DNA from 3 places in the Parageobacillus sp. G301 genome. Region 1 is predicted to be linked to each of the others. Evidence: riboswitches for the same ligand, from Rfam matches in the RefSeq annotation. Region 1 holds a riboswitch; each other region holds the start of a gene.
What was found. Region 1 has a riboswitch for thiamine pyrophosphate ahead of thiC (phosphomethylpyrimidine synthase ThiC). Riboswitches for the same ligand answer to the same signal wherever they lie in the genome.

Region 1 (7,729 bases):
AAAGCGGACCAAGTTTATTGGCTGGCCAACTTAGCGGAAAGGCGGATTATTTTTGTTTCCCTGTCTTGCGAGAAGATTTACGGAGTACAGCCTGAAGCTTTTTACCAAGATGTAGAGCTATGGAAAAAAGTTATTCACCCGGAAGATCGAGACAAGGTAGAGAAAAAGCAATCTGCTCTTTGGAAAGGAAGCTGTCTTGAGCATGAATATCGCATTATTCATCAACAGGATGGGACGGTTCGTTGGGTTCTCGATCAAACGTTTCCCGTGTTTGATGAAAATGGAAAGCTAGTAATGTTAAGTGGAGTGATTACGGATATTACGGAGATAAAAAAAATGAATGAAAAGCTTTTACTGGCGGAAAAAGTGTGCGAACATGTACAGCAGGCTATATTGATCACAGATGAAAATGGAGTTATTCAATTTATTAATCCCGCTTTTACAGAAATTACAGGGTACGGGTCAGAAGCAATCGGTTTGTCATTAGACTTTTTGTATTCTGGTTACTACAATGAACATTTTTATCAAACAATTAAGCAAACTGTCGCTGAAAAAGGACAGTGGAGAGGGAGTCTGCGGGGGCGCCGGAAAAATGGGGAAGTGTATGCTCAACAGACGACGATTACAGCGATTCATGATAAAGAAGGGCGTCTGATTTTTTATCTTTTTCTATTTTCAGATATGATCAAAAACGAAAAGACCGCAACAAGCTTAAAAAATGATTTAAAGTTAGCGCAGGAAGTGCAAAAACGTGTATTGAGCAAGCCGCTTAAAACGGAAGTGATTGATATATATGGTATGTACGTCCCTTCAGGAGAATTAGGGGGAGATATGTATGCATGGTATCGGATTGATAGCGACCGATACGGAATCTTTTTGATGGATGTGATGGGGAACGGAGTAGCTGCTTCGCTCATTTGTATGTCGGTTCGTTCATTATTAAATGGGGTTATTCGAAAATGTATTTATCCGCAAGAAGTATTTCATGAGTTAAACAAACATATGCAGTTGTTGTACCATGAAGATGGGCCAATGAATACGTATTATTTTACTGCCGTTTATGCGATGGTGAACACAAAAGAAAAGTTCATTGAATATGCTTCGGCAGGTCATCCTCCTGGCTTTTTATTTCATCCAAGCGGTTTAGTTGAGGAGCTGGACAAAGGATGTGCACCGATCGGGTTATTATCGTATCTCCATGTGGAAACGGGAAAACTAAATTACGCTCCAGGAGCAACGTTAGTGCTGTACTCGGATGGAGTAGTCGAAGGGGCCCATAGTTCTGTTAGAACCAATATCGAAATGTTTCGGGAAAAACTAAAACCATATATTCATTTAGACAACAAAAATATGATAGCACATATAAATAAAATGTTTAAGGAAGAGTATCCGTTTCTCGATGATATTTCTGTCGTTGTGGCGAAATTGCATTAAATTGAACTGTTTTTCACAAGTTCGATAATGAAAAAATAATGTCATGCATTGTCAATAAAGAGATAAACCGGTATGATAAAGGATAATAATCTTCCATGAATCGGATGCAATGGTGATGAATACATTGTAGTGACGAAGGCAAAGAAAGGGGATTGTATCATGGTGAGGAATCCAGCGGGATTTTGGAAACGGTTAGCGGCTGGTTTATTAGACGGTCTTATTGTCGGTTTGCCGTTAGTGTTTATCGGTTACCTTATTACGGGAAGTTGGGAGGAGAATTGGTTCACTACGGCAGCAAACATCGTTTACGGTCTAGTTGTGCCGGCGGTTTGGTCTGGATATACAGTAGGGAAAAAGTTGTTAGGTATTCGCATCGCAAAAGTAAATGGCGAAAAAGTCGGAATCGGGACGATGTTTTTACGGTTTGCTGTCGGTGGACTTGTTTATGGGTTAACGCTTGGCATCGCTCTCATTATTAGCGCCATTATGGTGGCAGCGCGCGAAGATAAACGCTCCATTCATGATTTTATTGCCGGAACGTATGTGACGACAGAGAAACCAGCATAATTGGATTGATCATAAAGAACGGGTGTCTAAGAAGGAGATGCCCGTTTTTTTATGGTGAATTAGAGGAACGTTTGTTTGTATATTCATACTTTTTCATTTCCCCCCATATCATGCAATATGGGGGGATGTTCATGCAATTTTACTATGGCCAACAAATGCCGCTGCGTATTTTAGACGAAGCGGAATTTTGGAAACATCAAGAAGAGGAGCATACGGTCGTTATTCGTGAACTTGTTAGCGGTTTAGAGCCGGCTTATGTCGAAGCGCTGAAAAAATGGGAAGAAGCACTTTCTGCAACACATCAGCAAGTAGTGCGTTTTATTGAATCGGTCGTTCGCGCGGGATATTACGTTCCTTATCAGCTTTACCAGCAAGTGTTGCAGCTAGTGTCTCATTGCTTACAGCAAAGTCTTGATTTTATTCAACTATGTCAACAAATAAAAACGGAAAGCAAAGCAGTGAGCAAAAATCCAACGGCAAAAGTAGTGCTGAACCATATTATTCGTGAGTCGGAATATTTTATTGGCATCGCGCAATTGTTATTATACGGAAAATAAGGAAAATGCCTATTCGTTTCGGATAGGCATTTTATGTGTTTGAAAAAGAGCAGAGTAAGTAGTAATGAAAAAGGGTAACGGTTTGTTTTATGTTTTGTAATATTATACTAGAAATATAAAAAAGAGGTGAATATATCCGATATAATTAATAGTAAGATTCTTTAATATTACAGAAAAAAGGTGGGAAAAAGGTTGACGCTGCATAGTTATATTTTACGCACGATGTTCATTGTCATTCCTGGCACCGCTCTCATCGGCCTTGGTGTATGTATGGCGAATGGCATTAGCGGCGCGGCGTTTTGGTGGACGCTTGTTGCGACTATATTATTTGGGGCTGTAGTCGGAGTCGTTTCTGCGATATTAAACTATCGTCGATTTATTGCCCCGATCGCTATTATCAATCAGCATTTAGATAAGATGACCAATGGAGATTTATCGGCGCGTGTTCCTATGGATGAAGTGAGACAGTTAAAACCGATTGCCGTTTCGCTCAATAAAATGGCCCAAGCGTGGCAAGAAGTCATCGCCAACGTTCAACGCCATTCCGATGAGATGACGCAATTTTCCGGACAGTTAACCGCCATTGCGGAACAGACGACGAAAGCAACGGAGCAAATTGCGTCGACAATGGAGATAATTGCCTCAAGTTCGGAACAGCAAGTGAAAACGGCGCAAGAAACATCGTTAGCGATGAACGACATCTCCGATACGCTTATGCAAGTGGCTGCGAATACGAAGTGCGTGTCTACGAATGTAAATGAAACATCGGCAAAAGCGCAATCGGGAAAACAGTCGATTTCGCAAATGGAAGAGCAAATACAGTTTATTTATGAGCATGTTCAATCACTTGGACAAGTTATTAAAGCGCTTGGAGAGCGTTCGAATGAAATCGGCCAGATTACGCAGGTGATTACAGGAATTGCTTCGCAAACGAATTTACTTGCCTTAAATGCGGCGATTGAGGCGGCAAGAGCTGGAGAACAAGGAAAAGGGTTCGCCGTTGTGGCGGATGAAGTTCGCAAATTGGCGGAACAGTCTGCTCAATCCGCACAGCAAATTTCGCAGCTGATCGGCTATATCCAAGAAGAAACGGAAAAAGCGATCGAATCGATGGAAACCGTAGTTAGCGAAGTATCGCAAGGGCTTGATGTTGTGCAAACGGCTGGACAGTCGTTTGAACAAATCCGCCAATCCATCGGCGAAGTCAATGCCCAAATCGAACAAGTATCCACAGCGATCGAGCAAATGACGGAAAACGCGCGACGGGTGGCTGCTTCCATTGGCCACATGACAGAGATTGTGGAACAAACTTCTTCTGGATCAGCGAATGTTTCGGCGGCAACACAAGAACAAATGGCATCGATGGAGGAAATTGCTTCATCGGCATCATCGTTAAGCAAAATGGCAGAAAATATGCAAACAATGTTAAACCGGTTTACCGTATAAGGAAGCGTATTTACATTGCTTTATAAGTATGTTAATATTAAGAAAAATTAAATAAGTTTGTCGCTTATCTACTAGGGGAGTCCAATAGCTTGGACTGAGAAAAGAACGCGCTTAAGTTCTTTGACCCTTTGAACCTGATCTGGGTTATACCAGCGTAGGGAAGTAGATAGCGGGAGTGTATGTGTTTGTTGCGTACGTTTCGCTATTTGCGTTCCGTCGGGTTCTCTTAGAGAACCCGATTTTTATTTCCGCATATATTCTCCTATCTCCGCCCCGCGTTTTGGTGTAACTTCAGGTCCTCACTATTATTTTAAGGAGGTGTAGACCTGGTTACTAAAATCGTTGTCGTGTACTGACCGATGGAAGGAATGGTGCACGACAGATGCCGTCGCTGACAAGCGATCCACGGGGTGTCTTTCACAGCGGGTGAATGACAAGGGAAATTCCCTTCCTGATGGAACTCAGGTGTTTCCTGAGCGGCAAGCGATGTTTCCTGGTTCCATCGCGATGAGTCGATTTTTATAGATTTTAGTAACTAGGAGGAGTTACATGCAAAACATCAAATCTTTTATGCAATTTCCTGCGAGTAAAAAGGTGTATGTCGAAGGTTCAAGACCGGATATTCGTGTTCCGATGAGAGAAATTACGTTAAGTCCAACAAAGACAGAAACAGGAATCATCGAAAATGAACCTGTTCGTGTTTATGACACAAGCGGTCCTTACACCGATCCTGATTTTCAGCCGGACATTCAAAAAGGATTGCCGCCGCTAAGAAAACGCTGGATTTTAGAAAGGGGCGACGTTGAAGAATACGGGGGGCGTCCAGTGAAACCGGAAGATAACGGATTCCGTAATGGGAAGCAATCAGAGATTACTCTGCCTTTCGAGAGAAAACCGCTGCGCGCAAAAAAAGGAAAAACTGTGACACAAATGCATTACGCAAAACGAGGGATTATTACGCCGGAGATGGAATTTGTTGCGATTCGCGAAAATATAGATCCGGAAATCGTGCGTCAAGAAGTTGCCGCAGGCAGAGCGATTATTCCTTCGAATATTAACCATCCGGAAAGTGAACCGATGATTATTGGGAGTCGTTTTCATGTAAAAATTAACGCGAATATTGGCAATTCCGCAGTCACATCATCCATTGAAGAAGAAGTCGAAAAAATGCTTTGGGCGGTGCGCTGGGGAGCAGACACGATTATGGACTTATCGACGGGAAAACACATTCATGCGACACGAGAATATATTATTCGCAATTCCCCTGTGCCTGTCGGGACGGTTCCGATTTATCAAGCGCTTGAAAAAGTGAATGGCGTCGTTGAAGACTTAACGTGGGAAATTTACCGTGATACGCTCATCGAACAAGCGGAACAAGGGGTGGACTATTTTACGATTCACGCGGGGGTGCTGCTTCGTTACATACCGATGACGGTAAACCGAACGACTGGCATTGTTTCACGCGGCGGCTCGATTATGGCGCAATGGTGTTTAGCCCACCATGAAGAAAACTTCTTATACACGCATTTTGAAGAAATATGCGAGATTTTGAAAACGTACGATATTGCAGTATCGCTTGGAGACGGGCTGCGCCCAGGCTCGATTGCCGATGCGAATGACGAAGCGCAGTTTGCTGAATTGGAGACGCTCGGAGAATTAACAGAAATCGCTTGGAAGCATGATGTGCAAGTGATGATTGAAGGACCAGGGCATGTGCCGATGCATAAAATTAAGGAAAATGTCGATAAGCAAATCGAAATTTGCAAAGGTGCGCCGTTTTACACATTAGGACCGCTTACGACCGATATCGCGCCGGGATATGACCACATTACATCCGCGATCGGAGCAGCGATCATTGGCGCGTACGGAACGGCGATGCTTTGTTACGTGACGCCAAAAGAGCATTTAGGGTTGCCGAATAAAGATGATGTGCGCGAAGGAGTGATCGCTTATAAAATCGCAGCACACGCGGCCGATTTAGCAAAAGGGCACCCGGGAGCGCAACGGCGGGATGACGCGTTATCAAAAGCGCGCTTTGAGTTTCGTTGGAACGATCAGTTCAACCTTTCGCTTGATCCAGATCGAGCTCGGGAATATCATGATGAAACATTGCCGGCGGAAGGGGCGAAAGTCGCGCACTTTTGTTCGATGTGCGGGCCGAAGTTTTGCTCGATGAAAATTTCACATGAGCTGCAAAAAACGGTGAGGGAAGAAGGGATGAAACAAAAAGCGAAGGAGTTTGTCGAAAATGGCTCATCTCTCTATCGATAATGTTCAAGAGTTGCAAAAGGAAATTGCCGAACTGAAGGAGAAAATTCTTAAATTGGAACAGCAAATTGCCCATATTCAAAAAAATTGCCAGCATTCATTTTTTGAGACACCGTTTATGCGAAAATGTGTCAAATGCCATTATATAGAGATTTTATATTATTGAATATGTAATTGGGCGAAGGGGATTGTCAAATATATAGCTAATCCATCTCCCGTTTTGCAGGGTGGAAATCGGGAAATGGATTAGCTTTTTTATTTTTGTTTTTAGTCATTTCTTTTAAGTTTTTTTATATATATTTCATGAAAAAGTTTATTTGATTGGTTGCGGCGGGATATGGTGCATGATGGATAACAATAAAGAACATCTATTAAATGATTTTTATTTTGGAGGGAAACTATATATGACCAAATTTCCCAATTATACAAAAACGATCTTTATTGATGGACAATGGTTGGAAGCACATAATGGCAACACGCTTCCTGTTCAAAATCCCGCCACGTTAGAAACGATTACGGAAGTTTCATACGGCGATGAAGTGGAAGCGGAACAAGCGGTGCGCGCAGCCAGCCAAGCATTTCCAAAATGGTCGGCAAAAACTGCAAGAGAACGGTCGCAATTGTTATATGCCGCGTATGAAAAAATGCTGGAACATAAAGAAGAACTTGCTTCTATTTTGACGGCCGAGCAAGGAAAACCGTTAAAAGAGGCAAGGGCAGAAATTGATTCAGCGGCAAGTTACTTTCTTTGGTATGCCGAGGAAGCGAATCGCCTGTATGGAGAAATTATTCCTTCGTCCAATAAACATAAACGGCTAATGGTCATTCCGCAGCCGATCGGCGTTGTCGCTGCCATTACTCCGTGGAATTTCCCGGCTTCGATGATTACAAGAAAGCTATCACCAGCACTTGCGGCAGGGTGCGCCGTTGTATTAAAACCGGCTCCAGAAACGCCGTTAACCGCTTATCAGATTGTAAAAATATTAGAAGAAGTAGGGATTCCAAAAGGAGTTGTCAATCTCGTTACTGGCGATGCGGTTTCGATCGGACAGTGCTGGATGAACCATCCTGATGTACGGCTTATTACGTTTACGGGTTCTACGGAGGTCGGCAAGTTGTTGATGAAAGGAAGCGCGGATCATGTAAAAAAACTTTCTTTAGAACTAGGCGGCCACGCGCCGATTATCGTATTTGATGATGCCGATCTTGATTTGGCAGCCGAGATGACGCTTGCCAGCAAGTTTCGCAATTGCGGGCAAACGTGTATTTGTGCGAACCGCGTATATGTGCAAAAAACGATTTGGGATGATTTTCTCGAAAAACTAAAGGAGAAAGTAAGACGTTTATCGATTGACATTGGCGCAAAAGAAACGGCGGATATCGGGCCGCTAATTAATGAAGAGGCAGTGCAAAAAGTGCAGCGGCATTTAGAGGATGCTGTACAAAAAGGAGCTTCG
Region 2 (7,729 bases), on a different contig from region 1:
TTTATTATCGTCTGGCTTGGGTATAAGTTTGTGAAAAAAACAAAAATCGTTCCGTTGCATGAATGCGATTTGGAACAAAAATAAGGACTTGGTATGTATTACCAAGTCCTTATTTTTGTACTTTTTGCTCTTCATCATCGATAATTCCTTTTGTCGCATTTTTAAATTCACGCAACGTTTTTCCAGCCGCTTGTCCTAATTCCGGCAATTTTTTTGGGCCAAAAATTAATAGCGCGAAAAAAACGATAAGGGCAATTTCTCCAAACCCGATGTTCATACGATTCACTCCAATATGCTTATTCATTTTTTATTATTATACCATACCCAAAACGCAAGCGCCATTCGAATACGATTATTGTTCTTGCAGAAGGCGAACCGGTACCTCCATTTCTTCTTCTGGACGATTTTTTATATAAATATGCGCCATTTCCCGTTCTTCATCCACGTGTTGAATCATTACTTGTTGCCCCTCGTATGTAACTGGCACGATTTTTCCCAATTCAGCGATTTGTCTCGCACGCATGACTTCCATTACGAATTTTCCCTCCCTTCTTCGTCCGCTTTGGCGCTATCTTCCGCTAACGCACGCAGACTTTTCCAAAATAAATCTTCATTGCATATTTCTTTAAGTTCTCCTTCGTCCCCTTTCGCGTTGATTACTTCTAATAACTGGGTCATATCGGTAGTTTCTCGTTCCATCATCAAATTGTCACACCTTTCCCAAAAATTGATATGCTATTGACCCCTCAAAAAAGAAAAAGTATTATTCGAATTGGTATAGATAAGAAGGGAGGAAGATACAATGAGCGAACGCGATTATTACTTTGACAATGCAAGATGCGCACTGATGCTTCTCGTCGTGTTCGGTCATTTTCTCCGCCCGTATATTGATAATGTGCTCTGGGTGCATAGCTTATATATTTGGATTTTCTTTTTCCACATGCCGGCGTTTATCTTTATCTCAGGTTATTTTGCAAAAAAATTTCATGAACAAGGATATTTAAAAAAGATAACAAAAAAATTATTGCTTCCCTACCTTATTTTTCAACTGTTGTATTCAGTTTACTATTACTTTTTATATCAAAAAGATTCCATTGAATTCGATTTGCTCACTCCCCAATGGAGTCTATGGTTTTTAATTAGCTTATTTAGTTGGAATTTGTTATTATGGATCTTTGCCAAAATCCCAAAACACGTTTCACTATTGCTTGCCCTTCTTTTGGGAGTAGGAGCAGGCATGATCGAAGCAGAGAAATGGCTAAGTATATCGCGTACGTTTACGTTTTTCCCATTCTTTTTATTAGGATTTTTCCTTCAAAAAAAGAATATTGAACGATTATTTACATGGCGCGTACGTTTATTTTCACTATTTGCACTAGTCGGGATGTTTATCATGATTCATTTCGGATTTCCTGATTTGCCGCAAGAATGGCTATACGGTTCCAAATCATACGATACGCTCGGCGTACCAGAGGAAAAAGGAATTTTCGTGCGTCTGGTCATTTATAGCGCAAGCACTCTGATGATGGTCAGTTTTCTCTCGCTTATTCCAAACCGTCGTTTTTCTTTCTCGGTGTTAGGCACAAGAACATTTTATATTTATATTTTGCACGGGTTTATTTTAAAATACTTGCATGAAACAAAACTTCCAGATTTTATTATGAGCATTCACGGTTACCCGCTATTACTAGGATTGTCCGTCATCGTTGTGCTTGTTCTTGGAAGCAAACCGATTGTACGCATTATGCGCCCACTTTTGGAATGGCAATTTCCGAAAAAGAAACAGGCTGTTTCTTAAATGGCAAAAAAGAAGGTGCCCCAACACATTCGGGGCACCTTTATTCGTTGTTGAACACCGTTTGAACGAGTTGTTTTGCTGCCATAAACGGGGATGCAGCCGAAGCAATTGCGCTAATGACGGAAACACCGTCCGCTCCGGCGTTCATCACTTCACCAGCATTTTCCGCGGTAATGCCTCCAATGGCCACAAGCGGAATATCGACTCCTTGATCACGAAGAAAGCGAATAATCTCAGGACCTTGCGCTTTCTTCGCATCTTCTTTCGATTTCGTTGGATAAATTGGTCCAACTCCGATATAATCGGCACCAGCAGCGATCGCCGCTTGCGCTTCTTTCAAATTATGTGCCGACACTCCAAGAATTTTATCGCCGATTTTTTCGCGGACGATGCGCGCATCTTCATCATCCTGCCCGATATGCACACCATCGGCATCAAGAGCTAGCGCTAGTTCGACATCGTCATTGACGATAAACGGTATGCCGCGCTTTTTGCAAATATTTTGCAGCTGTCTGGCGAACTCGTATTTTTGTTCACCGACAAGCGCACCGCTCCCTTTTTCGCGAAATTGAAACAGCGTAATTCCGCCATCAATCGCTTCTGTTAATACTTCTAATGGCTGTTTTTTACAATTTGTACTTCCCATAATAAAATATACTTTCAATCGTTCTCTCATTATTTCGCTTGCAATTCGGGCCACTTTCCATTCACCTACCGCGCTTGTTTCTCCCGGTACGCCCAATGATTTGTCGGGCCGTGACCGTGGCCGATGCCTAATTCATGACTAATGGCGGCTTGAATAAACGATTTCGCTGTCTGCACTGCTTCTTGCACCGTTTTTCCTTTTGCGAGTTCTGCCGTTATCGCTGCGGCAAACGTGCATCCTGTTCCATGCGTATGTTTTGTATCGATTCGCTTGCTTGTGAAATAGAAAAATTCACTTCCGTCATATAATACATCGACCGTTTCTTCTCCATCATCGTCGTGGCCGCCTTTGATCACGACGTATTTCACTCCTAGTTCATGCAGACGTTTCGCCGCTTCCTTACGGTCCTCAATCGTTCGAATCGTATGGCCGGTTAATGCTTCCGCTTCCGGAATGTTCGGAGTAACCACCATCGAAATCGGAAGCAAATGCGTTTTTAATGCGCTTACCGCCTCTTCTTGCAATAGCGGAGCACCGCCTTTGGCAATCATGACCGGATCGACGACGAGGCGTTCCCACCCGAATTGTTTCACTTTCGAAGCAACCACTTCAATAATTTCCGCACTAAACAGCATTCCGGTTTTTACAGCATCCGCTCCTAAATCGGTTCCGACGGATTCAATTTGTTGCGCGACCGCTTCCGGCGACAATGGGTATACTCCTTGCACGCCGAGTGTATTTTGCGCCGTTACCGCTGTTAATGCGGACATCCCAAATACACGCAATTCTTGAAATGTCTTTAAATCCGCTTGAATCCCAGCACCGCCGCCGCTGTCCGAACCAGCAATCGTTAACGCTTTATATACCATGATTTTCTCTCCCTTCATTCTACTCGTTCAATGCGACCGTATCGGCTGATCTCATCCGCTCCTACGCGGAAAAGCGCGTCCAAAAAGGCGATTTGAAAGCTGCCCGGTCCTTCGTCTCCTGCATTTTTCGCAGCGATTTCCGCGGCAACTCCATAGATGACAAGCGCCGCCGCCGCCGCTTTTAACACATCCCGCTCTACAGCCGCAAATGCGCCAATAACAGATGTCAATAAGCAGCCAGTTCCGGTCACTTTCGTTAACAACGGATGCCCGTTACGAATGATATACGTCGTATTTCCATCTGTTACAACATCCTCTTTTCCTGTAATGGCGACTACTGTTTTCAGCTGCTCGGCCGCTTTTTTCGCAAGCGATACGACATCCCCGCTGCCTTCTCCCGCATCGACGCCTTTAATGGTCCACGATTCGCCGATAGTATTCGCGATTTCCGCCGCATTGCCGCGAATGACAGACAGTTGGACCGCGCTCGCAATGTTTCGCGCCGTCTCCGTGCGATACGGCGTCGCCCCGGCGCCAACCGGATCGAAAATAACAGGAACGCCAGCTTCGTTTGCCGCTTTTCCGGCAATGATCATCGCTTCCACTTCTGTTGGATTTAATGTTCCGATATTTAAGACAAGCGCCCCCGCAATTTTTGCCATATCCGCAACTTCCTCTTTCGCATACGCCATGACCGGTGAAGCACCTAACGCAAGCAGGCCGTTTGCCGTAAAATTCGTTACGACAACATTCGTAATGTTATGTACAAGCGGATTGGCTTGTCTAACCATTTGCAATGCGTTTATCGCTTCTTGGTTGTTCATTTCCCATCCTCTCCCTTTTTTGCGAATAAAAAAACACTTTGCGCGCAAGCAAAGTGTATACGGATCCCACAGTCACTTTCCCTGCGCTGGCATTACCCAAACAGGTTCGAACGGTCAACGGCGGAATTAGCCGTACTCTCAGCCTGCTTCCGCAAGCTCCCGCAAAACAATATATAGTTTTTCACAAAAGAGTCTACTCCTTCTTTTCACATATTGCAAGTAAAAATATCACATTATGAACGGTGTTTTGAAAATTCCGGCATCGTTGATCCTTCACTTAGTGAAGGAGATTGGCGCCACGGCTGCGGCATCGGCAAATTAAATAAATCAAGATCGACAATGTATCGGGGGCGCCGTTTCGTTTCTTTATAAATTTTCCCAATATATTCTCCGATCAACCCAAACGCAATAAGCTGCAAGCCGCCAAGAAACCAAATGGATGTAATAAGCGATGTCCATCCTGTTTGCGTATGGCCGGTAAATTTTAAAAGAAGAAAATATACTCCAAACAATAAGCTGACGAAAAAGGAAACAAATCCAATGAGCGAAATAATGCGAATCGGCGTAATGCTAAACGAAGTGATCCCATCAAGGGCAAACGCGATCATTTTTTTGAGCGGATATTTCGTTTTTCCTGCAAACCGCTCTTTCCGATCATAATAGATGGTTGTGGACCGAAACCCTAGTAGCGGCACGATTCCACGCAAAAACAAATTCACTTCCTCGAACCGTTCGAGCTCCTCTACCGCCCGCCGGCTCATTAACCGATAATCGGCATGGTTATAAACTAGATCGACTCCCATCGCTCTCATCAGTTTATAAAACCATTGAGCAGTATGGCGTTTAAAAAACGTATCCGTATCGCGCTTATTGCGCACCCCATACACAATTTCATATCCTTCATGAAACTTTTGGACAAAATCGTGAATGACGGAAATATCATCTTGCAAATCTGCATCGATCGAAACGATGCAATCAGAACGCGTTTTCGCAGCAAACAGCCCCGCTAACAGCGCGTTTTGATGCCCCGCATTGCGCGCAAGCTTCACCCCTTTTACTTCCGGGTAACGCAAGCTTGCTTTATAAATAATGTCCCATGTCGCATCACCGCTTCCGTCATCGACAAATAATAACGTGCTTTCAGGAGAAACAAGGCGCTCGGCAATCAGCTCCTCCCGCAGATTGCGGAGCTGGCGAATCGTTTCCGGCAATACTTCCTCTTCGTTATAACACGGCACGACAATTGTAAGCATTGGTTCGTTCATGTTAACCCCTCCTTACGGTATCACCTTGTACAAATAAATCGTCCATGCCGATTCTTTGGAATGAAACACTTTTTCAAGCGTCAGCTGATTTTGTTTTGCGTTTTCAATCGACAATGCCGAGAAAATATAACGGCCGCCCATTTCGCGAAATACATTCGTATTTAGATGTAAATGTTTAATCTTTCGTTTTGAATTCTTGTTAAACATATAATGTTTTCCTAACTCGTCGACAAAAATATAGCAACGTCCGCCCCATTCATCGAAGTATTCGCGCAGCTTTTTGTTTTTCGCCAGCTCTTTTGCAATAATTTGGCGAAACTTATGTTTATATGACAGGGGATAAAAATTGTTATACGTATCTAATGTGTAAAATCCGTTATATTGCGCGATTGCCGGGTGAATGCCGATGCTGGCGACACGATATTTGTGAACCGGCAGTCCGATGTGCTCTTTTATTTCTTGGAATTGCTTTTCCGCATAAAACTCGCGAAACGACGGCTTATTGCGATACGCAATTTCCTCGTTAAAAGCGGTGAGAACGACTAACTGAGCGGCAATCGCTGCAAAACACGCCTTTTTCCACGAATGGCCTTGCTGCCATAAAATTTTAAGGGAAATGGCAAACAGCACATAAATGACCATCGGCCGCAAAAAGTGATAGCGGGCAAAATTAAATTTATCCAGAAGATCAAAACGTTCTGTTAACGGGACCCAGCCTTTATAAAACCAAAACGCGTACCACGTCGACAGCGCAAAATTCAATACGTGTAAAAATACAAATAGCTTTTCCCGCTTCCATAACTTTTTCTTCCAAACGATATACAACGCCATCAATGTCAATGGCAAAATGATAAGTCCGTGTACCGTCATCACATGCGTATGGCCGAGAATATAGTTTTTAAAAATTAGCCGTATGACACGCCAAAGCGGCAAGCGGGCATGAAAATACTCATCACGGCTTGTCGGTTCATCAGAAAATAACAGCGAATGAACAAGGCGGTAATCCACCGCCAAATAAATGGCCGTCATGTACACAATGGCAAAGAAAAAGCGCCAATTCCATCCTTTCCCGCGAATGACGTCGACAAGCCGCCATATTCCCATCGCACTAAGAAAAAAGAAGAAGCCGAGCACGAGACTCGAATAAAACGGCAATAGCGTAAGCACAAGATAGTTTACCCACGAACGCTCGCCAGCGCGGATGTTCAGAAGCGCCCACAGCGCAAGCGGCATTCCAAGTGTGCTAAGCATCCCTGATGGCCAAAACGGTGTCAGCGCAAAAGCAAGCGACGCTCCAATGCGAATCCATACCCATTTTTCATCTGGAATAACATATTTCCTTAACAGCAAGTACATGCCGATAAACGCAAACACGCGAGTAATCGCCTGACTAAGTCCATATGCGTAAATGGATGGAAATAGCGCGTGAAGCCAAACGATTCCGCTAAATTCCGTACCGAACGCATTTCGAGGCAACCCGTTAATAATTTGCGGGATGACCGCATGAACCGAACCAAATAACTCTCCGCTCCTCGTGACGACTTTATACCATGCAATATTGGAATCTAAATTATCATGCACACGCATATGCGCATCTTCGCCAAGCAGAAAATACGGCGATACAAACAAGGCGATTGCAAGGAATGAGAAAAACAGGAGTTGCTTTTCTATTGTCGGCACCTCATCCCCCTCCCTTTTTAAAATGTCTTCCTTTATTTTCTAACGAAAAAGGAAAAATATGCATCTTTTCTATCATAGAAAAAAGGCCGCTCCAAAAAGCAGTTTTTGCTTTTTGGAAGCGGCCTTATGTTGCTGATTATGCACACACTTTCATGCTTTTACTTCTTTTTCTAATTTTTGATACTCTTCTTCTTGCAATTTCCGCCACAATAATTTTCCGCTTGATGTCATCGGCAGCGACGAACGGAATTCGACGATGCGCGGATATTTATAGGCGGCCATTTGTGTTTTGGACCATTCCATAATTTCTTCTTCTGTGATTTTGCCGACGTACTCATCTTGAAGCACAATAAATGCTTTCACCGTCTCGCCGCGGCGCGGATCAGGAACCCCGACAACGCATGCTTGCTGGACGGCTGGATGTTTATACAAAAGAGATTCGACTTCCGTCGGCCATACTTTATACCCAGACGCATTGATCATCCGCTTGACACGGTCGACAATGAAGAAATATCCGTCTTCGTCCATCCGCCCAATGTCGCCGGTGCGGAAAAACCGTTTTCCATCGATTTCAATAAACGCTTCTTCCGTTTCTTTTTCACGGCGATAATATCCCTTAAACACTTGTGGGCCGTGCACGACGATTT
Region 3 (7,729 bases), on a different contig from region 1:
GGATAATCGGTATGCTGCCAAAATTCGTAATGGCGACGGAGGGCCGCCGCTTCTTCCTCGGTCACCGCCACTTTCAACATGCCTTTCTGTACAAGCCCAATGTCGATTCCGGTAAGTTCCCTTAATTCCTCCGCAAGCTTAGGGGTCATGTCCCTGCTTTTGATCGCAAGAGGAATAAGCGGACTTTCTTCGAAAAATTCAGATTGCGCCCCAAGCATTCCTGCCGCCGCGCTTGATGATTGGCTCGCAATCCACCCTTTTTCAAGCACGCCGACGTGAAAATGACGTTTCGCCAACTGAAAAGCAATAGAAGCGCCAATAATTCCGCCGCCAACAATCACAACGTCGTAATGGTAACGTTCCATTTAAATCCCCTCTTCTCTTTTTCCTAACGATTTCCTCCACATTCATACCATTTTCTTCACAATTTTTGCGAGTTTCTTTGCTTCGCCAACAGGATCGTCGGCAAAAAATACCGCTGACATAACGGCAATCCCGTGCGCACCAGCTTTCAGTACTTGTTCCGCATTATTGGAATGGATGCCGCCGATCGCGATAACAGGAATATTCACGTGATTGGCGACACTTCGCAATGATTCTATTCCGCGCGGCGGTACCCCTACTTTGCTTCCAGTCGCAAAAACGTGGCCGTATATACAATAATCAGCACCGCTTTCTTCCGCTTTCATCGCTTCCTCGATCGAATGAACCGAACAACCGATAGATAGCGAAGGAAAATGATGTTTTACTTGCCTCACAGACAAACTATGGTGCGCAAGCTGGACTCCTTTTACTCCAAAAACCACCGCCACATCAATTCGGTCGTTCACGATGATTTTTCTAGGCGGCACTCCTTGCTTGATTAACGCTGTAAGAAACTCGGAAATTTCCCTTGCTGTTTTCATTTTTTCCCGCACATGAATCGCGTCTACATATGGATGAACGCGGGCACAAATCGCAACGAACTGGTCTAAAGACTGTTTTCCTGTTGAAATGATATGAAGTTGTCTTTCCATTCTGATCCCTTGCTTTCTACCGCACATCTTCCACCGGAATGTACGGATAATAAATCCCGGCATAATAAGCCGCTGCCGTCACTATGATAAAAACAGCAACAAGCACAATATCATATTTGCTAAACCCGATTTCATAATAAAACGTTCGCTCTGCGCTGTTGGAAAAACGCTTTGCTTCCATCGCAACAGCGATGCGCTGGGCACGGCGGATGCTTTGTGATAAAAGCGGAATCGCATACCGCTTCATTTTTTCGAACAATCCGTTATTGACAACCCCTCGTACTTTTAACGCGTTTCTTACAGTTTGAAATTCTTCGATCATAATCGGAATTAAACGAACGCCTGCTAAAAAGCTGTAAGCGTATTTTGGTTTTAATTTTAACTGCTGCATCAGCGAATAAAATAAGCGGACCGGTCTTGTCGTTAGGGAAAACAAAAGCCCAAGGAGCGCGAACGAGAGCGCTCGAAACCCGAGATGCATTCCGCGCAAAAAGCTTTCTTCCGTCACATGGATAAGCCCCCAGCGAAGCCATGTCGTCGAACCTTCACCAAACAAAATCATCGATGACGCGGTCGAAACAAATACAAGAAAAAACGGCAAAAACAATAGCAGCAAAAACTTCCACGGATAGCCGGTATACAGCATAAATAACAAGAGAAGCCCAAACGAAAAATTGATTAAAACATTTGGGTTGTGTACGAATAAAACAACGATAAACAACAAAATGAGCACCATAAGCTTTAAGCTCGGATTCGTATGATGCAGCCATGTTTCTCGATAATGAATGTTCCATTTCATCATCTGTACCTCCCTACACGGACAGCACAGCCGTTTTGGATGGATGAGGCGAAATCCATTCATCTTTCACCAGCTGTCCGTCTTCAATCACCCATCTTCTTGTGGCAAAATATTTGACGATGTTCTCATCATGGGTGACCATCATAATCGTTGCACCTTGCTCTCGATACGATTCCAATAACTCAAGCAGCGCAAACGTATTTTTTGCATCTTGCCCAAACGTTGGTTCATCGAGCAGGAAAATTTGCTGTCCGCTTACGATCGAAGCAGCCACACTTAAACGACGCTTTTGTCCCATGGAAAGCTGGTATGGATGCTGATTTTGCTGTTTTCGAAGGTGGAATCTCTGCAGCAATTGTTCGACCGTTTCCGCAATTTCCGCTTCTTCTCTTTTTTCTAAACGAAGCGAATAAGCAATCTCCTCTCGTACAGAATTAGTAACAAACTGAAATTCCGGATTTTGAAAGACAAATGCAATCAAACGATGAAGCTGTTTCAACCGTTTGCTGTCTTTTCCGTATAACTCATACGTCCCGTCTGTGCGAATGAGCTTCATCAGCGCATGCAAGAGCGTACTTTTCCCGGCGCCGTTTTTGCCGGTAATGGCAATCCATTCTCCTGCGCGTACAGTCGCTTCTTCCACGCGTATTTTAACATCGCGCAGGCGATAGCCTTGAAACTCGCGAAGGCGGATAATTTCCTCTTGGCGAACATTCACTCGCTGGCGTTGCCGCTTCGCTATATATTCATCCCATACACCGGGATACCAAATTCCTTGTGAGGCAATGATATCTTTGTAATCGGAAAACACCGTTTGCGCTTTATCATCAGCAATGATCTCGCCGTTATCATTAAATAAAATAATCCGATCGACAAAATCGAGTATATGATCGATTTTATGTTCGATAATGATGACCGTTTTATCATGGGCAATTTGTTTCACCGTCCGCCAAATCGCTTCCGTTCCTTCTTCATCAATCATTGCCGTTGGTTCATCCAAAAACAGTACATCTGGATCTAACGCCAATACGGAAGCAAGGGCGAGCCGTTGCTTCATTCCTCCCGATAGCGTATGAATATCGGTATGCGGCTCTACAAAAAGACCAACTGTCTCTAGCAGCTTCTCGATCCGCTCTTTCATCTCTTCGCGCGGCACACCGATATTTTCGAGCGCAAAGGCGATTTCTTCATCGACAAACGGCATGCAAAATTGCGAATCGGGATCTTGGAAGACGTAGCCCCAATTATCGGGAAGCTGCACTCGCTCTGCTTTCATCGGAACTTCGATCGAATGCGGAATCAAGCCGGACAGCACTTGCAACAATGTTGATTTTCCGCATCCGGATGGACCGAGCAACAATACTTTTTCTCCTTCGTAAAACGTGATCGATAAATCTTTAAATAGCAATGTATCTTTTCCAGGAAATTTCAAGCGCAGCCGTTCAACAGATGCTATCGGTTTCATCGGTTCACACGCCACCTTTTCAACGATCAAGCGCGTCGTAATCTTCTTTCGAAGCCGGGCGCAACATTTGCGTCACACCAGTTTTTTCTAACGCTTTTACTAAAGAAACGGCAAAAACACCGGCAATCACCACTGCGCCAATAAAGCGGGCAATAAGGAATAATGCCAAGTTCCAAGGCGCCAGCGATTCAATATACCCTTTATAAAAATCCATCACAAGCGAACCAATCGTCGCGCCAATCGCTCCTAACGACACGACCAATGCGTCAAACCGTTTATAACGGAACGCGGCAAACACCACTTCCGCCAAAAGCCCTTGAACAACTCCGTAAATAAGCACCTCTAGCCCCCACTCTGAGCCCATAATAAATTCTCCAGAAGAAGCAGCAATTTCCGCTAACAGCGCAACACCTGGCTTGCGGATCAGCAAATATGCCACCGATGCGGCGATAAACCACATGCCGTAAATGAGTTGATCAATATGAAAACCAAATGGCTTAACAAAGTAATAGAACGGCCCCCAAATTTTATAAATGATCCCAAAAACGACAGAAATCACGATTGTCGTTAAAATATCAACGAGCTTCAATCCTTTAGTTGCTGACATGTTCTTTGATCTCCTTTCCTGCTGATGGCCATGTTTCTAGGCGATATGCCATCTCCCAAAATTCGTATTCATATTCACTGCTAATAAGAAAATGCTGTTCCATCCGTTTGCGATCGGATTCAGTGACTGCTTCCGCGATCTCATCCAAACGGGCGATTTGTTCTTCTACTAAGCTGCGAAACCATTCGGAGCTATATGTTCCAATCCATTTCTGATAGATTGGCTCTTTTGGCTTGCAGTCTTTTAGTCTCTCGCCAATCTCATAATAAAGCCAGTAGCACGGCAAAATCGCCGCAATCACATCACCTAAATGCCCTTCATACGCAGCCCGGTACATATGCGACGTATACGCGTATGCGGTCGGCGCCGGAATAAATGACGCTTTTTCTTCCTCCGTGATCCCAAGCAGACCGGCAAACGTTTCATGCAAAGATAATTCTGCTTCACATGTGCTTTGAGCATGATGCGCCATGCTCGCGATTGTCTTTGCATCTGGAGACTTCGCTGCCCCAATTGCCTGGACTCTCGCAAAATGGTGCAAATAATACTCATCTTGCATCACATAATAGCGGAAACGAGTAAGGTCTAGCGTTCCTTCCCCTAACTCTCTCACAAAAGGATGGCGAAAGCTTGCCTGCCAGATCGGATCGGCCTTTTTCCGCAATTCCATCGCAAATGACATTTTGTCTCCCCCTTTTTTATAAAAAATAAACACCACTTCCTTTACAAAAGCGTAAAGAAAGTGGTGTTGAACACTAGCCGCCGAAAAAACATAGTAAAATCCACGACTACGCCACGCCACTCCACTTCCCTACGCTGGCATTACCCAGATCAGGTGCTAAGGGTCTCAAAGGCACACTTTGATCTCAGCCTTTCTAAAGGCCCCCCTAGTGGATTGCGTACGCTATGAAATTTTCTTATTTGAGAATATCATATCACGGTGAATATCGTTGTCAACCCTTTTTTACTATTCCACGATGACCGCCGTACCGTATGCCAAAATTTCCGACGTATTCGCCATAATTGCCGCTGTAGCGACTCTTACGTCGATTACCGCATTTGCTCCTTGGCGTTTCGCCTCGTTTATCATGCGTTCAATCGCAATTTTTCTCGCTTCGTCCATCATTTCAGTATACGCCTTGATTTCTCCGCCGACAATCGTTTTCAGACCAGCCATAATGTCTTTGCCGATATGTTTTGACTGTACCGTATTTCCTTGTACAAATCCGATATACTCTTTTATTTGTTTTCCTGGTACATAGTCCGTCGTTGCGATAATCATCATAATCCCTCTTTTCTTTTCATCTATGCTTATCGTTATTCTGTTTAGAAGAAAATAGTCCTGACAAATGTCGACAAACTTGCCTGCGTTGCGTCTTTGTCCGCAATTCTGTATCATAGAAAAAGCAAACGACTATATCATAATGGAGTGGAGAACGTGGCAAACGTATTTTTAAAACGAAAGCGAAAAAAACGGCTGGAACAAGGACATCCATGGATTTTCCAAAGCGAAGTCGATTATATTGAAGGAGACTTTGAACCGGGCGATTTTGTGGACGTATATAATCATCAACGCTACTTTTTGGCAAAGGGCTATATTAACCCGAAATCGCAAATCATTGTGCGCGTTTTGACGCAAAATCCTGATGAAGAGCTAAATGAACAATTTTTTGTCGACCGAATCCGCAAAGCATGGGAGTATCGTGAGCGAATGATTCCCGGCGTTCGCTCATGCCGCGCTATTTACGGTGAAGCTGACTTTTTACCGGGGCTGATCGTCGATAAATACGAAGACGTGCTTGTCGTTCAAATTCTTTCCCTCGGGATGGAAAAACGGAAAGACTGGATTTTGCGCGGTTTGCTTGAAGTATTTAAGCCAAAAGCGATTTATTTGCGCAATGACGTGTATGTCCGCGAGCTAGAAGGGCTAGAGCAAGAAAAAGGCTTTTGGTATGGCCAGTCGGAAACGGAAGTGCTGATTGAAGAAAACGGCGTCAAATATATCGTCGACATTGAAAACGGGCAAAAGACGGGATTTTTCTTCGACCAAAGACAAAACCGCGCGGCGATTAAACCGCTCATTAACAGCGATACAACAGTGCTCGACTGTTTTACCCATACTGGCTCGTTTATGCTCAATGCGTGCTTATATGGTGCGAAACACGTCACTGCGGTCGATATTTCCGAACACGCCATTGAAACAGCAAAACGCAACGCCGCACTCAATGGCTTTACCAACGTCGATTTTGTCGTCGCCAATGCATTCGATTATTTGCGCGAAGCGGTTCGCGATGGAAAGAAATGGGACGTTGTCATCATTGACCCGCCGGCGTTTGCGAAATCAGCTCAAGCCGTTCCGAAAGCGCTGCGCGGCTATAAAGACATTAACTTAAACGGCTTAAAGCTTGTCAAAGATGGCGGCTTTTTCGTCACAGCGAGCTGCTCGTACCATGTTCACGCTGATTTGTTCCAAGCGATGATCGAAGAAGCGGCGTTTGATGCGAAGAAAATTTTGCGGCAAGTGTACTGGAGCGGCGCCGGCTACGATCATCCGAAGCTGCTTGCTGCCGATGAAGGCGACTATTTAAAATTTGCCATTTATGAAGTGCATTCGCGCAGATAGCTAAATGGTTCCATTTTCTAAACAAAAAAACGCTTAGGACTGTATGACAGTCCTAAGCGTTTTATTTTTTATGCAAAATATATAAGTAAAAGCTAATAGAAATCAACACGGATAGTGCGGCAGTTATATAAATGCTAGAGTAACCGAACCAATGGCCAATTTGCCCAAAAACCATCGCTCCTACTCCGACCCCTAAATCGAAAAAGGCGAAAAAGGTCGCATTTGCCATTCCTTTTCGGTTTTTTGCCGCTTTTTCCACAGACCATGCTTGCAGCGCTGGCTGCACCGTTCCAAATCCTAACCCATAAAGAATTGCTGCGGTAAACAAAATCACATTGCTTGGCAGCCAAGCCAACAATAACATTGCAATGAAAATCAGTGCAGCACCTGGTATAAACACCGCCTGATGGCCTTTTCTATCATACAACCGGCCGGCAAACGTTCTTGTTACCATTAACGCAAGCGCATATAGCAAGAAATACCATTGAATTCCTGAAATTCCTTTTTGTGCAGTATATAGCGGCAGAAATGAGGCAATTCCTCCAAATGTCACCGTAAGGAAAAATAGCAAAATTGAAGGCTCTAGCGCGCTTTTTTCATAAATATCCCACTTATTACGCGCTTGCGCTTGCGGCTGTCCGATTTTTTTATATGTAATATTCGAAGCAAACAATAGTGACGCCAAACCTAAAACGGCACAAATCAAAAAAAGATGGCGGAATGACAACATTCCGGCGAGCAATAACCCCATAGATGGCCCAAAAGCGAGCGCTAAATTCCCTGATAGTCCATAATACCCCATTCCTTCGCCTCTCCGGCTGGCAGGGATAATGTCCGTGGCAATCGTTCCGGAGGCAGTAGTCGAAAACCCCCATCCAATGCCTTGAATGACCCTCATCATAAACAACAAAAAAATGCTCGCAATAAAGCTGTACGATCCGACCGAAAGGACAAAGATCGCAAGCCCTAACAAAAATACAAAACGCCGCCCCTTTGTTTCTAACGCATGCCCGGCAAACGGCCGCACCATTAATGCCGCAAATGTGAAAATCCCGACCACTAAACCGATCAGCTGGTCATTGCCGCCAAGATGCTCGACAAACAACGGAATCGTCGGCAATGTCATTTGAAATCCAAGAAAAACAAAAAAATTAGCTAAACAAATGAGTATAAAATCTTTTGTCCAAATTTTTTCCTTATTCGCATCTATGATCGTTTG

Region 2: another riboswitch for thiamine pyrophosphate. It lies ahead of thiM (hydroxyethylthiazole kinase); the one in region 1 lies ahead of thiC (phosphomethylpyrimidine synthase ThiC).
Region 3: another riboswitch for thiamine pyrophosphate. It lies ahead of tenA (thiaminase II); the one in region 1 lies ahead of thiC (phosphomethylpyrimidine synthase ThiC).

Annotation. Positions count from the first base shown of each region.
Region 1 is NZ_BSDB01000003.1:142,976-150,704, reverse strand. It holds gene QSJ37_RS16575 (SpoIIE family protein phosphatase) at 1-1,434, shown strand, start outside; gene QSJ37_RS16570 (RDD family protein) at 1,594-2,001, shown strand; gene QSJ37_RS16565 (DUF2935 domain-containing protein) at 2,133-2,558, shown strand; gene QSJ37_RS16560 (methyl-accepting chemotaxis protein) at 2,751-4,004, shown strand; TPP riboswitch at 4,068-4,182, shown strand; gene thiC (phosphomethylpyrimidine synthase ThiC) at 4,554-6,275, shown strand; gene QSJ37_RS16550 (NAD-dependent succinate-semialdehyde dehydrogenase) at 6,677-7,729, shown strand, end outside.
Region 2 is NZ_BSDB01000001.1:124,616-132,344, reverse strand. It holds gene QSJ37_RS00690 (amino acid permease) at 1-84, shown strand, start outside; gene QSJ37_RS00685 (twin-arginine translocase TatA/TatE family subunit) at 110-277, opposite strand; gene QSJ37_RS00680 (H-type small acid-soluble spore protein) at 353-532, opposite strand; gene QSJ37_RS00675 (hypothetical protein) at 532-702, opposite strand; gene QSJ37_RS00670 (acyltransferase family protein) at 803-1,798, shown strand; gene thiE (thiamine phosphate synthase) at 1,839-2,498, opposite strand; gene thiD (bifunctional hydroxymethylpyrimidine kinase/phosphomethylpyrimidine kinase) at 2,510-3,313, opposite strand; gene thiM (hydroxyethylthiazole kinase) at 3,328-4,137, opposite strand; TPP riboswitch at 4,199-4,310, opposite strand; gene QSJ37_RS00650 (glycosyltransferase family 2 protein) at 4,371-5,402, opposite strand; gene QSJ37_RS00645 (DUF6044 family protein) at 5,415-7,082, opposite strand; gene QSJ37_RS00640 (long-chain fatty acid--CoA ligase) at 7,233-7,729, opposite strand, start outside.
Region 3 is NZ_BSDB01000001.1:1,596,834-1,604,562, forward strand. It holds gene thiO (glycine oxidase ThiO) at 1-365, opposite strand, end outside; gene tenI (thiazole tautomerase TenI) at 408-1,016, opposite strand; gene QSJ37_RS08130 (energy-coupling factor transporter transmembrane component T family protein) at 1,033-1,815, opposite strand; gene QSJ37_RS08135 (ABC transporter ATP-binding protein) at 1,829-3,280, opposite strand; gene QSJ37_RS08140 (ECF transporter S component) at 3,300-3,887, opposite strand; gene tenA (thiaminase II) at 3,874-4,569, opposite strand; TPP riboswitch at 4,679-4,786, opposite strand; gene QSJ37_RS08150 (YbjQ family protein) at 4,855-5,169, opposite strand; gene QSJ37_RS08155 (class I SAM-dependent rRNA methyltransferase) at 5,326-6,510, shown strand; gene QSJ37_RS08160 (MFS transporter) at 6,572-7,729, opposite strand, start outside.